DNA from 2 places in the Priestia sp. MDV22-iso46 genome. Region 1 is predicted to be linked to the other one. Evidence: a T-box and tRNA genes for the amino acid it is inferred to sense, from the RefSeq annotation. Region 1 holds a T-box; the other holds one or more tRNA genes.
What was found. A T-box is a leader RNA that pairs with one kind of tRNA and senses whether it is charged. The one in region 1 lies ahead of serS (serine--tRNA ligase), so its partner is inferred to be a tRNA-Ser.

Region 1 (7,945 bases):
TTATTGATATGCTAAACGATTTTCAATTTAAAAACGGCAAAATACTTGCTGAAAAATCTTTAACAATTGCTCAAAACATTTCCAAATTAAAACAATATGCCTCGTCTCAACATATCCCTATCATTTATGTCAATGACCACTATAAGCTATGGCAAGCAAACTTAGAAACCATTTTAACACACTGCACAAATGAGATAAGCTCACCCATTCTACATCACATTTCACCACAAAACGCTGATTACTTTTTAATTAAACCAAAGCATTCTATCTTCTATGGGACAGCTTTAAATATTTTGCTATCACAGCTCGATGTGCATACACTTATTTTAACAGGAATTGCGGGAAATATATGCGTGCTTTTTTCAGCCAACGATGCTTATATGCGTGAGTATAACTTAATTGTGCCTGAAGATTGTATTGCTTCAAACGCAGATGAAGACAATACCTTTGCTTTGAGAATGATGCATAACGTATTAAATGCTCGTATTTGCAAACATACCGAGTTGATGAATTAAGTAAAAAGCCTTCTCATATGATGGAAGTAAGTCATATGAAATGGAGGCTTTTTATTATGCAAATTTACACTGTTAAAGCAGGTGACAGTATATATAGTATTGCAAAACAGTTCCGCATTGACGCAGGGAAAATTATAAGAGCAAATGAATTACCTAATCCAAATCAACTCGTCATCGGGCAATCTATGGTTATTCCAATCAACGGTACTTACTACACAGTAAAAGCTGGGGACACTATATGGAAGGTAGGAAGAAAATTAGGCGTTAGCTATCAGGCTATTGCCAATGCGAACAATGTTTCAGTTACAGCACCCTTAACACCTGGCCGCCGCATCTTAATTCCCCCTTCCCCCAACAAAAGAAACGGTGAGTTTTTAGGGTATGTTGAAACAAGCAATCGAAAAATCACTCCTCAAACAGAGAAAATGATTAATCAAAATGCAAAATACCTTACTTATCTCGGGCCAGCGAACTTCGAAGTGCAAAAAGACGGTTCTCTAAAGGCACCTCCACTTAACAATTTAGGTTCTATTGCTAAAGAAAATGACGTCATTTTCTTAATGGTATTGGCTAATATTGAAAACGGCGCATTCAGTGACGAAGTCGGCCGAGCAATTTTAAATAATAAAGACGTTCAAGATACGCTCTTAAATAATATTGTAAAAACAGCGAAAGAACAAAATTTCAGAGACATTCACTTTGACTTCGAATTTTTGCGTCCGGCAGATAAAGAAGCCTATATTGCATTTTTACAGAAAGCAAAAAAGCGTCTTCAAGATGAGCAACTTCTTATGTCTGTCGCTTTAGCTCCGAAGACAAGTCGAGATCAAAAAGGCAAATGGTATGAAGCACATGATTATAAAGCCATTGGAGAGATTGCTAACTTCGTTGTTCCGATGACATACGAATGGGGATATAGCGGTGGGCCTCCTATGGCCGTCTCTCCTATTGGTCCCGTACGTGATGTTTTAGAATATGCAGTATCTGAAATACCTAGTTCAAAAATTATCATGGGCCAAAACCTATACGGTTACGATTGGACACTTCCTTACAAACCAGGAGGGGAATATGCCAAAGCCATTAGTCCTCAACGAGCTATTGAGTTGGCAGCTCGCTATAAAGTAGCTATTCAATACGACAATAAAGCACAAGCTCCTTTCTTCCGGTATAAAGATGAACAGCAGCGCACCCACGAAGTATGGTTTGAAGACGCTAGGTCTATTCAGGCCAAGTTTGATTTAATCAAAGAATTAAAACTTAGAGGAATGGCTTACTGGAAACTAGGCTTAGATTTCCCGCAAAACTGGCTCTTGATTGAAGACAACTTCAAAATTACAAAAAGAGTGACACAGCCATAAATAGGGAAAGCTTACTGTTAACAGTAGGCTTTTTGTTATTCTTCTTACTGAAAGAAATTTCTTTCCCCCTTATTCTCCTTCTCTATGTTAAAATATTTTTTGTCTGTTTTTTTTGAACGAGTGGTCATGAAGGAGGCAAATGAATGCAAGGCACACCTTTTATTTCAGTAGAAGGACCCATCGGTGTCGGAAAAACCTCTCTAGCTAAAGAGATTGCACAAGCATTTCAATTCGAAATTTTAAAAGAAATCGTAGATGAAAATCCATTTCTCGGGAAATTTTATGAAAATATCAACGAGTGGAGTTTTCAAACCGAAATGTTTTTTCTATGTAATCGATATAAGCAGTTGGAGGATATTCAAAAAGGGTTCTTATCTTATAAAAAACCTGTTGTAGCAGATTATCATATTATGAAAAACATGATTTTTGCTGAGCAAACGTTAAAAGATGAACAGTATAAAAAATATGTACAAATCTTCCACATCTTAACGGCTGATATGCCAGCTCCGAACATTATTATTTATTTAAATGCCAGTTTAGATACCTTGTTAAAGCGTATTAAAATGCGCGGAAGAGAAATTGAACGAAACATCGATCCTCACTACCTTGCGAGGCTAAGTGATGATTATGAAAAAGCTATGACGGCGTTTGAACAAAATAACCCTGATGTAACCATTTTACGTTATGACGGTGATGAAATAGATTTTGTACAAAATAAACAACACTTAAATAGAATCTTATCAGAGGTTCAAGAGAGTATGTTAAAAAGGAGTATGTAATGGTAAACTTACGATCGAAATACAACATTCCTAATGATGCTGTGTTGACGATAGCGGGCACAGTTGGAGTTGGGAAATCTACAATGACTCAATCATTGGCTGATGCTCTCCAATTTCGCACATCGTTTGAAAAAGTAGATTCCAACCCTTACCTGGACAAATTTTATGGGGATTTTGAACGTTGGAGCTTCCACCTACAAGTATATTTTCTAGCGGAACGCTTTAAAGAACAAAAGAAAATTTTCGAGTATGGCGGCGGCTTCATCCAAGACAGATCCATTTACGAAGATACCGGTATTTTTGCTAAGATGCATTTTGAAAAAGGAACGATGTCTAAAGTAGACTATGAAACATATACAAGCTTGTTCGATGCAATGGTTATGACTCCATATTTCCCTCATCCGGATCTGCTCATTTATTTGGAAGGCAGCTTCGAAGATATTGTAGATCGCATTCAAGAAAGAGGGCGACCAATGGAACAACAAACGCCTCTTGATTATTGGAAAGAGATGCACGCCCGATACGAAGACTGGATTAATAACTTTACGGCTTGTCCTATTCTTCGTTTAGATATTAGAGAATACGACCTTATCAAGAATCCTGATTCAATTGAATCAATTGTTGAAAAAGTGGCTCGCTTTTTACAACATAACGAAAAGCTAAAACGTCGTCATCTATAAAAAAATGCCGCTTTATCTATTAAAGCGGCATTTTTAACAAATAAAAAACCGTTACTTATAAGTAACGGTTTTCCAATCTCCAATTTATCGCGCTATGTTAATTGCATTATAAGTCAAATATGGCGGAGGAAGAGGGATTCGAACCCCCGCGGGCTTTAACACCCCTGTCGGTTTTCAAGACCGATCCCTTCAGCCGGACTTGGGTATTCCTCCGTATCGACAAGTATTAATTTATCATATACAAATAATGAAGTCAACTCTTTTATTGATTTTTTTAAAAAAGATGTTCATTAAGAATTAATTCTTAATGAACATCTTCTACTTTTATTTAGAAATAAATTCTTTATTTCCCATATATGGACGCAGCACTTCTGGAATTTGAATTGATCCATCTTCCTGCTGGTAGTTTTCTAAAATTGCAGCTACCGTACGGCCAATTGCTAAGCCAGAACCGTTTAGTGTATGAACATGCTCTGGTTTTGCTTTTGTATCACGGCGGAAGCGAATATTAGCACGGCGAGCTTGGAAGCTCTCAAAGTTTGAACAAGAAGAAATTTCACGATACGTTTCATAACTTGGAATCCAAACTTCAATATCATACTTTTTGGCTGCTGTGAAACCTAAGTCAGCTGTACACATGCTTAGAACTCGGTAAGGTAAACCTAATAGTTGAAGAACCTTTTCAGCATGGCCCGTTAATTTTTCTAATTCATCATAAGAATCTTCTGGCTTAACAAAGCGAACAAGTTCTACTTTATTAAACTGATGCTGACGAATAAGACCACGTGTATCTCTTCCTGCAGAGCCTGCTTCTGAGCGGAAGCAAGCACTATACGCTGTATAAGCAATTGGAAGCTGATCTCCGCTTAAAATTTCATCACGATGTAAATTTGTAACTGGTACTTCAGCTGTAGGAATTAAGAAATAATCTTCTTCTTTAATCTTGAATGCATCTTCTTCAAATTTAGGAAGCTGCCCTGTTCCTGTCATGCTTGTGCGATTCACCATATATGGAGGAAGGATTTCTTCATAACCATGCTCATCCATATGTAAATCCATCATAAAGTTAATAAGAGCACGTTCTAATCTTGCACCTAACCCTTTATAAAATACAAAGCGGCTTCCCGTTACTTTCGAAGCTCTTTCAAAATCTAAAATATTTAAATCTGTTCCTAAATCCCAATGCGGTTTTGGTTCAAAATCAAATTGTTTAATTTCTCCCCATTTGCGAACTTCTACGTTATCATCTTCAGTTTCACCTACAGGCGTACTTTCATGTGGAACGTTAGGAATTGAAAGCAGCAATAGTTCTAATTCTTCTTCAACGCTGCGAAGCTCTTCATCCAATTGCTTTACGCGATCTCCTACTTCACGCATTTCAACGATTAAATGATCAGCATCTTGTTTTTCACGCTTCAATTGTGCAATTTGCTGTGATACTTCATTTCGCTTGCTTTTTAACTCTTCTGTTTGAGCAATTAGCTCACGGCGTTTTGCATCTAACTCTTCAAAGCGACCTAAGTCCGTTAAGTCCTCACCACGAAACTTGAGCTTTTCTTTTACTTCATTAAAATTAGCACGTAAAAATTTTAAATCTAACATACTTAGTACCTCCTTTAGTATAAAAGGGCAAAATAAAAACTCTCATCCCCATGAAAGGGACGAGAGTTTACCCGCGTTGCCACCCTAATTGAAAGCTAAAATAAGCCTTCCTCTTAAACCAGATAACGGATGAACCGAAACTGCCTACTACTTTTTCGACAGCTTGCTCTAGGACGGATTCATAAGAATTGATTATCGATTCACACCAGCCATCGACTCTCTTGAAATCAAAAATCTTATTACTATTTCCTATCAACGCTTTATACCAATATCATTTTTATTAATCATAATGTACTACAAGTCTTTACAAGATGCAATTCATTTATACAGGTTTTTTTGAAGCTTCTTCAACCATTGCTACAAAATACTGTGCCATGCGAGCATCATCTGTCAATTCTGGATGAAACGAACATCCCAAGAATTGACCTTGTCTTGCCGCAACAATTCGGTCGTTATGCATTGCTAAAACTTCAACGTTTTCTCCTACTTCTACAATATGCGGAGCACGGATAAATACGCCTATAAAATCTTCACCGATATCTTTAATATTTAGGGCCGCTTCAAAGCTATCCCGTTGACGCCCAAACGAGTTGCGAGCTACCGTAATATCCATAACACCTAAATGGGGCTCTTCACGGTCAACGACTTGTCCTGCGAGTAAAATTAAACCCGCACACGTACCAAATACCGGTTTACCTGCTTGTGCAAACTGGCGAAGAGGTTCCATAAAGTCATATTTGTCGATCAGACGACGCATTGCTGTGCTTTCGCCGCCCGGTAGGATTAAACCATCTATTTCGTTTAGCTGTTCAACTTTTTTTATGATAATGGCTTCAGCGCCTGCTGCTTCTAATGCTTGTGCATGCTCGCGAAAGGCACCTTGTAATCCTAACACGCCTACTTTTACCATTTTGTCAAAACTCCCTTTAAATTACCATCCACGCTCTTGCATGCGGTTTTCTGGTAATAATGATGAAATTTCAATCCCTTTCATTGCACTTCCTAACCCTTTTGATAAGTTTGCAATAAGCTCATAGTCTTGATAATGTGTTGTTGCTTCCACGATTGCACGTGCAAACTTTTCAGGGTTGTCTGATTTGAAGATTCCTGATCCAACGAACACGCCGTCTGCTCCAAGCTGCATCATTAACGCTGCATCTGCTGGTGTTGCTACACCGCCTGCTGCAAAGTTTACAACTGGTAAACGACCTTCACGTTTAATTTGCAGTAATAACTCATAAGGTGCGCCTAATAGTTTAGCTTCTGTCATTAACTCATCTTCGTCCATGCCCACAACTTTACGTACTTGAGCGTTTACTTGACGCATATGACGTACTGCTTCCACGATGTTTCCTGTCCCTGGTTCGCCCTTTGTACGAAGCATTGCAGCTCCTTCAGCAATACGACGAGATGCTTCGCCAAGATCACGGCAACCGCACACAAATGGAACCGTAAATGTATTTTTATTCAAATGAAACTCCTCATCAGCTGGAGTCAACACTTCACTTTCATCGATGTAGTCTACACCCATCGCTTCTAGCACGCGTGCTTCAACAATATGGCCAATACGAGCTTTTGCCATAACTGGAATGGACACAGCATTCATCACTTCTTCAACAATTGTTGGGTCTGCCATACGAGACACGCCGCCTGCTGCACGGATATCAGCTGGAACACGCTCTAATGCCATAACGGCAACAGCGCCGGCTGCTTCTGCAATTTTTGCTTGCTCTGCATTGATAACGTCCATGATAACGCCACCTTTTTGCATTTCCGCCATTCCTCGTTTTACACGATCAGTACCTGTAATGTTATTCATGTTTGTCTTCCTCCTGTATCAAGTGTTTCACAATAATTTTTAGTGTATATACAAAATTCAAAACTTAGTGTCTATTTTACCGCATTTTTCGGAAAATTCCTATCTAATTTATAGATTATATACAAACAAATCTAAAAATAAAAAGAAGAGATACTCTCTTGTAGTATCTCTTCTTTCTCTTGAGTTATCATTAAAACCAGTTATTCACTGTATTTGCAGCATTCATCCAAATATCGCTGAAGAAGTTGCCAATACTGCGGATAGCGAGAGAGAACCATCCAGCTTTTTCAACAGATTCGTTTGTCACAACCGGCGTCATGCTATCTGTAGTTTGACCTCCTACATAGCCTAAATCTTTAAGATTGCTGTTTGTTGCACTCACATAAGCAACTGTTTCTCCTTTTTTAATAGGAGCAACAACTTTTTGATCGTTCATAACTTTATCGTTTAACTTAAAGTTGATTTTAGTATGATCTTTTTGACCTTTTTCGGTAATAATCTTTACCGAATTCTTTGGAGAAACGGAAGCTTCTTTTGATTTTCCTTTAGCAACACCAATTGTTTCATGCCCTTTAATCTCGCCGTTAGCAGGCACTACTTCTTTTAACTGAAAATGACTAAAAGCATAATCCAATATCTTTTTCGTTTGGGAAAAACGAGCAGCTTCCGTAGACTTGCCGTTTTCCTTAGCATTCATTACAACTGTTATGTATCTTACCCCATTACGCTCTGCAGTCCCAGTGAAACATTGACCTGCAAAATCTGTATGGCCAGTTTTTAAACCGTCTACGCCGCTGTAGGCAGCTGAAAAACCTGGGAGCATCTTATTCCAATTGTTCATTTTTGTTTCGCCTTGTTGCCCTTGTCTAAACATCTTAGAAGGAGTTTTAGCTACTTCCAAAGATTCTGGATAATCATGAATTAAGTGATAAGCAAGGGTAGCAACTGCCCGAGCCGATAGAAGGTTCTCATCTTCTTCCTTCGTTCCTTTTGGATACATTCCTTTTAGCAAAGAATTAGAAAGACCTGTGGAATTGACAAATTTTGATTCACCCATATTTAATCTTTTTGCCGTTTCGTTCATTAACTTAATAAAGTTTTCTTCGGAACCGCTGACAGCTTCAGCTAAAGCAATCGCAGCTCCATTAGCTGAGTAAATAGCCATGGCATCATATAATTCTTTCACCGTGTA
Region 2 (7,945 bases), on a different contig from region 1:
AAACGAAGGTCTATCTGCGTATTTTTTAGGTAAAAAACTAGTTCTTACGACCCTTAAATTCAATAAAAAACCATATATGTAAAGATTTTTAACAAAAAAAAGAAGGGGTAGAGACATAACTAAATCAATTCAATCTAAAGATGGATAAATTAGATAAATAAGCCACTATGAATTACTTCCGACACCACTGTTGATTTTCGTGCAAGACTTCGCTTTCCACGAACGGCCGGTGAGTCTCCTCGTCGCTTCGCTTTTCCTGCAGGAGTCTTCACCTTGCCCTCCAATCAACCGCTAAAAGCACCTACATACACGAAATCTACGTTCACCCTACAAATAAAAAATCCGAACAAAGTTGATTCTTAACCAACTTTGTTCGGATCTTAACTTCAATTAATATGTTTTTGTTCCAGCCTCTTTAATTGGCGTCGTTTGCAATGACAGCCTGTTGATTCTCTTCTTGGTCTTTTACTTCTTGTTCACCTTTTTTCTTTAAATCAAAATACGTATCGAGCGCAGAACGAGCAAGCTCTTTTGTAATGGTATTTGGTGCACTTGGCACAAATGCCGATGGTACCACCACAGCTACTGCAATTTCAGGATTATTTGCCGGAGCAAAGGCCACAAAGTTTGAATTATTAACTTTAATAGGGTCCCCTCCGCTTGGGTTTTTCTCATAGGCTTGTGCCGTTCCTGATTTACCAGCAGGATTATAGTTCGCTGTATGGAAAGCTGCATACCCTGTACCGCCTTGTTCTTGCGTAACGCGCTTAAAGCCACTTTGAACATCTTTAATGTATTCTTCTTTCATCGTGATACGATTTAACACATCAGGCTCAAATGAATGCTGCGTACCGCCAATTTCATCGGTTTTAATCGTTGGTTTTCGGATTTCTTTTACTAGCTGCGGCTTAATGCGATACCCTCCATTAGCTATTGCAGAAGTATATTGAACAAGCTGCAGCGGCGTGTATGTATCATACTGACCAATTCCTAAATCAAGCGCCGTACCTGGAACATCGCTTCCACCTTGGACACCTGTTGATTCGTTATCAAGGTCTATGCCTGTTGATACGCCTAAGCCGAACTGACTGTAGTAAGAACGCAGTTCGCTGAATGTATCAGGTTTAATCGGTAAAGTCATGTTTTTATGATACTGTAACCCAGCCATAGCCATTACCGTTTTAAACATAAATACGTTGGATGAATATTTTAACGCAGATGAATACGTTAAGGGTCCTAGCCCTTCAGCCTCAGCTGATTTTTTAACCGGTGTTCCTTTAATTTTTAACGGTTCATCAACGAACACTGTGTTTGGCTTAATAGCTCCTGAATCTAAGCCGGCTAAAACCGTTGCTCCTTTTACAACAGAGCCCATTGTATAAGATGTTGAAATATTTCCCAATGAAAAATCTTCTATTTTAGGCGCTCCAGTCTTCTTATCAATGGTGTATTTTTTACCTGCCATTGTTAAAATTTCTCCTGTGTGAGGATCCATCATAATAACAAAAGCACGGTCTAAAAATTGCGTTCCTTTCATTTGCTTTTTGGCTAAAAGCTGGTCCGTAATTTGTTTTTCTACTGCTTTTTGAAGCTCCATATCAATAGTTAAAACCAAATCACTGCCGCGTTCACCTTTAGACACTTGAATTGTATCAAGGAGATTTCCTTTTTTATCTGTTACATATTGAACTTTTTCTTTTTGACCACTGAGCTGGGCTTCGTATTGCTTCTCTAAATAGCTCGTCCCAACTTGGTCATTTCGGCTATAGCCTCTTGACAAGTAATACTGTACTTTATCTTTGGGCAGTCCTTCGTTGGCAGATGATACATTTCCAAGCAAAGTACGGAGAGTACTGTTTTCTGGGTATGAGCGATCCCAATACGTTGTTGTATCAACACCTGGAAGTTCATCTAAGTGCTCACTTACAACGGCATACTCTTCATTTGTCACACCGCTCTTAACAATTTGCGGGGTGTTAGAGTAACCTGCCTCCATTTGGCGCTTAATAGCGAGAACTTCTAAATCACTCTTTAGACTTTCTAAATCTTTTTTAGAGATGCGGTCTAACTGATGTTGATACAGTTCGTCATCAGTCATTTCACCATCTTGAACTTTTTTGCGATCAGCTTGCGTAATTTTCTGTTCCGCTTCTTTAGGGTGAAGCATAATCCAATAATCCTTCATATCGCGTTCTGTAATTTTTACCACATTTTTAGCATCTTTATTCTTTTTATTTTCTGGAATATCAATCACATTTGTGGTGTAAGGAACATCGATCATAGTAGCTAACTTTTTAGCGATGCGCAGCCTTTCTTCAGCTGTATTTCCTTGAAAACGAGTATATGTAATCGTATTTAAAGAGGTATTATCTACAATTACGCGGTTATAACGATCGTACATTTTCCCTCGAGGAACAGGCGTACTGACCGTAACGTCCTGTGTTTTTTCGACTTCTCGTTCGTAATTCTCACCGTACACAATTTGAACAAGTCCCAACCGCAAAATTAATACGGAAAATAGGGCAAATACGGTCAAGAAAAGTAAGTTCACACGAAAAGGCACGTGACTTTTTCTTCTTTTTTTCTTTTTCATACCAACACCTACACTTTATAAAACATATATACCATAACACCATAAAATCAGACATTTAGCAAATAAATAGACACCTGGCAGGTGCCTATTTACACAACGTATTTATTCTAAAAGAAAAGCGAAGCATTTTCCATAGTACAAATGAAGGAGCTGACAACACTCTAAGCTGGAGACTCTCCGTCTCCTTCATTTAATACCGGAGGAGTAACAGTCGTTTCTTTTTTGTGCAGAGGCTGTGAGATATGTCTCACACAAAAATAAATGATCGTATGCCCTGCTCCAACAATAGCTAATAAAATGGGGATACTTTTTGCTTCATCAAAAAATAGTACAGCTATTAAAAACAAAGATATGGAAACGACGCGCCCAATATTCAGAAATACTTCTCTGACAACAATGTATTCAATTCTTTTTGAAACAACGTCTTTCGCTCGTCCAATCACATCGTATGTTAGAGAAATGAATGGAACCAACAAAATAGGATAGGCAATGGCAATACAAACAGCATATATAATTAACTTTGGATACGATAAGTTAAAGATAAGCAAAAAGACTGCTCCATAGAGAAGGAGGCCTCCTGTGAAGATAAACCGAAGGCGATTTTTTTGCTTAATAAACCTTGAGGCAACATAGTATCCTACAAACGCAACCGCTGAATTCACCAGTCCATATGTTCCTAAAGCTAATTCACTTCCCGTCGTAATAAATACCATGACGGATACAACAAAAATGAACGTACCTTCACGCAACCCTTGAAAGAAATGAGCCTGCAATATTCGATTCCAGTCTTTATTAACTTTTCGTTCAGCCCATACTTCTTTAAATTTGTATACTCCTTCCGCTGCGCGTCTTGTAATAAAAAAACTAAGCACAACGGCACCGATAAACAATAGAAGCGATACACCAAACACAATTTTATACCCAAGTGATTCATACAAAGCGGAAATAACAAAGCCCGCTCCTAAAGGACCAATCATCCCTGCAAAAGAGTTTAAGATCCCTAAAAATCCGTTGAAAAAGTCTCTTGTATCAGGTTCTGTAATTTCAAAAGTTAGCACATTAAAAGCTAGCCAATAAAAGCCGTATCCTATACCCAGCAGTCCACCAAGCAATACTAAATACTCGGCTGCGTTAGCTCCACTGACTAATACAGCGATATAAAAAACAGCTAAAAAAGATACACCTAACCTTAAAACCACAACCCGGTCAATTCGTTTGGCCCATTTACCTGCTAAAATAAACGTAAGCGGCTGAAGCACCACTACCGCTAAATTATAAATAGCGAGATCCGAAAATTCGCCTGATTGTTTCCACAGATAAATGTTAACAAACGAATTGGAAATTGAAATAGCCAAGGCATAAAGACCGCCTATAATTAAAAGCAAAAGTAAATCTTTACTAACTTCTACATCTCCAACTACTTTTTTTAATAAAGGCATATCAAAAAACTCCTTTTCTCTTCTACACCTAGTGTGTGAAAAAGAAAAGGAGATATGTAAAAGAATTGGAAAACAAAAAAGCCAGTAAAGGTAATAATTACTTTACTGGCTCTTAAATACGTCTTCAGCTTATTTTGCAGCGTCGTAACGCTTAGCAACTTCGTCCCATTTTACAACATTAAAGAATGCTGAAATGTAATCTGGACGGCGGTTTTGGTAATTTAAGTAGTAAGCGTGCTCCCAAACGTCTAGACCAAGAATTGGCGTTTTGCCTTCCATTAATGGGCTATCTTGGTTTGGTGTGCTTGTTACTTCTAATTCGCCGTTGTTTACAACTAACCAAGCCCAGCCAGAACCGAAGCGAGTTTTAGCTGCATTTGCAAATTCTTCTTTGAATTGATCAAAGCTGCCGAATTTGCTAGCGATAGCGTCTGCTAATTCACCAGTTGGAGCACCGCCGCCGTTAGGGCAAAGGATTGTCCAAAATAATGAGTGGTTCGCATGACCGCCACCGTTATTGCGTACTGCTGTACGGATATCTTCAGGAACAGCATCTAAGTTTGAAATTAACTCTTCAATACTTTTGCTTTCTAAATCCGCTTTGCCTTCAACAGCAGCGTTTAGATTTGTAACATATGTGTTGTGATGTTTTGTGTGGTGAATATTCATTGTTTCTTTGTCGATATGTGGTTCCAGTGCATCGTATGCATAAGGTAGTTCTGGTAATTTGTAAGCCATGAATAATTCCTCCTTCAAAATATGTAAGCATTTTGGCGCAAAAGCACCATATACGTTTAGATTAGCAAATTTACCCTACTGTTTCAAATAAAAAGTTCCTAATCCATGATTTATATTTACCTAATTCCCATTCGCTATTCTTTTAAACATAAAAAAAGCTTCTTTTTCTCAAAAGAAGCTTTGAATAGACAATAGTATGGCGGAGGAAGAGGGATTCGAACCCCCGCGGGCTTTAACACCCCTGTCGGTTTTCAAGACCGATCCCTTCAGCCGGACTTGGGTATTCCTCCAACCCTATAAATGGTGGACCCTGCAGGACTCGAACCTGCGACCGGACGGTTATGAGCCGTCTGCTCTAACCAGCTGAGCTAAGGGTCCACATGGCTCCACAGGTAGGACTCGAACCTACGACCGATCGGTTAACAGCCGATAGCTCTACCACTGAGCTACTGTGGAACAATATGAATTATGTATGTCACAAACGCAAATTGGAAAATAGCGGCGGAGGGGATCGAACCCCCGACCTCACGGGTATGAACCGTACGCTCTAGCCAGCTGAGCTACACCGCCATGGCTCCACAGGTAGGACTCGAACCTACGACCGATCGGTTAACAGCCGATAGCTCTACCACTGAGCTACTGTGGAACAATATAACATTTACTAGCGACATTAAAAATTTAACATGTTTCTAGCCTAAAGTCAATAGATTATTTTAAAACAGCGTATAAAAAATAGGCAATCATCAGCAGTTGAATAAATCCTTTTGAAATAGCGCCACTAAAAAAGCCAATAACCGAACCTACTCCAATTTTTACTGCGTTGCTAATTGTGGTCCGATGAACAATCAGTTCTCCTACAATCGCTCCGATAAACGGCCCTAAAATAATTCCAAATCCCGGAATAACAAACGGACCCACAAGCAGCCCAACTGTACTTCCCCAAACACCTGCTTTAGTGCCTCCGAATTTTTTCACACCAATAATATTAGCTATATAGTCTGCTAAAAAAAGTGCGACAACTAACAATCCTTGTATCACCCAAAATAACCAGCTATAGGAGCTAAAATCATAAAATAAACCGTATATAACAAATCCTAGAGCTACAAATAGCACGCTTGGGATGATGGGATAAACCAACCCAACAAACGATACAACAAAGCTAATGATAATTAATGCCCAACATAAAATAGCCATGCCCGCACCTATCCTTTTTATTATTACTATTTATCATACAATAATCACTCCTATAAAGAAAGACCTTGCACGACGAGTCCTTCCTTTATTTTACTTTCGAATACCTCTTCAAATAATGATTTTCGAGTGTACCTCTGCAATATTAACAGCACGGTCCTGAAGCTGCCCGTAATATCCCCAAAAACAATAACGGCAAAACCTGTACATATACGCATAAGATGTGCTTGTGACAAAACGCTCCACCGCATCATTGTAATTGGTAACGGTTTCTAAAATCTATTGTAAACCTTAAATTTTCGCTATAAAATAAGGTATAATCAGAATCTTCAATAAGAGGAGGCTTTACAATGAGCATGCTGAAAAAGATGGCATGGAGTTTTACTTCCTTCAAAAAAATAAGGTCGCTTCGCTTTGAGCATACGAATAAAACAATTGGCTTTGTGCTGTTTTTAACATTTATTTCTTTGCTGCCTACATTTTTCTTTATGACTTTGACGATTGTAAACGGCTATCATATCGCTACTACAGATCTTCCGAAATCTGTTCCTTCTTTTTCTATTTCAAACTCACAGCTTACGTCAAGTCAACCTTTCACAAAAAAAGCAAACGGTACCGCTTTTATCTTAAACCCCTCACAGTCTATTGAACGGTTTCATTCCCCTGCTCATGCAATTGGTTTTTTAAAGGATGGAATTTACATCACGACTAATTCACAAACACAAACGTATTCATATGAGTTGCTAAACTGGCATCATAAAGATAAAAATGAACTGCTAAACTTGCTGCACGAACAAAAATTTTCTTTATACATACTTGTCCCTATCGCTATGCTTTTACTGTACGTATTAACATCTGGACTAAACTTCCTTTCTATTACCTGCCTTGCTTATCTTGGAAAACTGATTGGACTCATTACTAAAAAGCAGCTTCCTTTCAAGCAGCTATGGGCACTGAGCGCTTATAGTACGGTAGCCTTCACACTGCTTTATACGCTTTTTGAAGCTTTTTCTTTGTCTCTAGCACTACATAGCTCTCTTTACTGGATAGGAACATTCTTCATTTACTTGTTGCTCGTCACAAGGGTTCCTATAAGAAAAAAGGTAAAACCTAATAAAGATGCTGGGACAAACGTATTTTAGTTGAAGGAAAATCCAAACGAGGAATCTAGATTCTTGATAGAGAATCCAACTCGTTCGGATTTTTTTATTGATATGGTGAACGCAGGTTTCATGTATGCGGCTGCTTCTAGCTGGTGGTTGGAGTGATTTAGTTAAGTCTCGGCCTCTTTATTTCGGTACAACTTTTCTTCTTCCCATTGCAGAAGAAAGAATTTTCAACTGATACAAAACCCACAAACCTCCTGCTGTGAGCAGAATAAAGCTATAAACAAACATCAGCCTTTCAGCATGCATCCACACTTCAAAAACAACAGGTCCCAACGCTACTCCTAAAAATCTCACCGTTCCATAAATTGATACAATAAACCCTCTTTCTTCGTCTGAAGCCGCTGAAGTAATCATCATATTAATACACGGAAGAACAAATCCTAAGCCGCCAAAGGCGACTGTCAAACAAAACATCAGCACAGGAAGCGTATAAATAATCGTTAATACTCCAAACATCAGGAATAAAAGAGTTATCCCTACTATCATTAATTTTTTCATGAGCTCTAGATCTGTTTTGATGCGTTGACCGGTTCAGTAAGAAACGAGCGTCATCGCACCAAGAGGAAATAAAAAAGCGGTTCCTTTAAAAAAACCGTCTATATGATACGTTTCCTCTATTAGAAAAGATAAGTAATATAAAATGCCAAATAATAAAAACAACCCTAATCCCCCGACAAAGAATAAAGGAAAAAGCGATTTTCTTTTATCATAGACAATCCCAATGGCTTTCTTTAAATATTCTTGAACAGATACTGAATCCGAACCTATTTTCCCTTCTCTCACATACATCACTATACCTACTAAAGCAGCACCTG

Region 2: it has a tRNA-Ser gene. The T-box ahead of serS (serine--tRNA ligase) is inferred to sense a tRNA for this amino acid. The anticodon was not compared.

The regions. Positions count from the first base shown of each region.
Region 1 is NZ_JBZVWT010000025.1:4,627-12,571, forward strand. Features, by position in the region: gene AC4NPH_RS30765 (cysteine hydrolase family protein) at 1-515, shown strand, start outside; gene AC4NPH_RS30770 (glycoside hydrolase family 18 protein) at 572-1,873, shown strand; gene AC4NPH_RS30775 (deoxynucleoside kinase) at 2,017-2,652, shown strand; gene AC4NPH_RS30780 (deoxynucleoside kinase) at 2,652-3,332, shown strand; tRNA gene AC4NPH_RS30785 (tRNA-Ser) at 3,453-3,545, opposite strand; gene serS (serine--tRNA ligase) at 3,657-4,934, opposite strand; T-box leader at 4,987-5,199, opposite strand; gene pdxT (pyridoxal 5'-phosphate synthase glutaminase subunit PdxT) at 5,257-5,844, opposite strand; gene pdxS (pyridoxal 5'-phosphate synthase lyase subunit PdxS) at 5,866-6,753, opposite strand; gene AC4NPH_RS30805 (serine hydrolase) at 6,944-7,945, opposite strand, start outside.
Region 2 is NZ_JBZVWT010000002.1:218,701-226,645, reverse strand. Features, by position in the region: gene AC4NPH_RS13075 (hypothetical protein) at 150-272, opposite strand; gene AC4NPH_RS13070 (peptidoglycan D,D-transpeptidase FtsI family protein) at 416-2,593, opposite strand; gene AC4NPH_RS13065 (MFS transporter) at 2,755-4,032, opposite strand; gene sodA (superoxide dismutase SodA) at 4,162-4,770, opposite strand; tRNA gene AC4NPH_RS13055 (tRNA-Ser) at 4,968-5,060, opposite strand; tRNA gene AC4NPH_RS13050 (tRNA-Ile) at 5,072-5,148, opposite strand; tRNA gene AC4NPH_RS13045 (tRNA-Asn) at 5,152-5,226, opposite strand; tRNA gene AC4NPH_RS13040 (tRNA-Met) at 5,267-5,340, opposite strand; tRNA gene AC4NPH_RS13035 (tRNA-Asn) at 5,342-5,416, opposite strand; gene AC4NPH_RS13030 (DUF456 domain-containing protein) at 5,479-5,964, opposite strand; gene AC4NPH_RS13025 (DUF1189 domain-containing protein) at 6,312-7,103, shown strand; gene AC4NPH_RS13020 (hypothetical protein) at 7,251-7,628, opposite strand; gene AC4NPH_RS13015 (MFS transporter) at 7,662-7,945, opposite strand, start outside.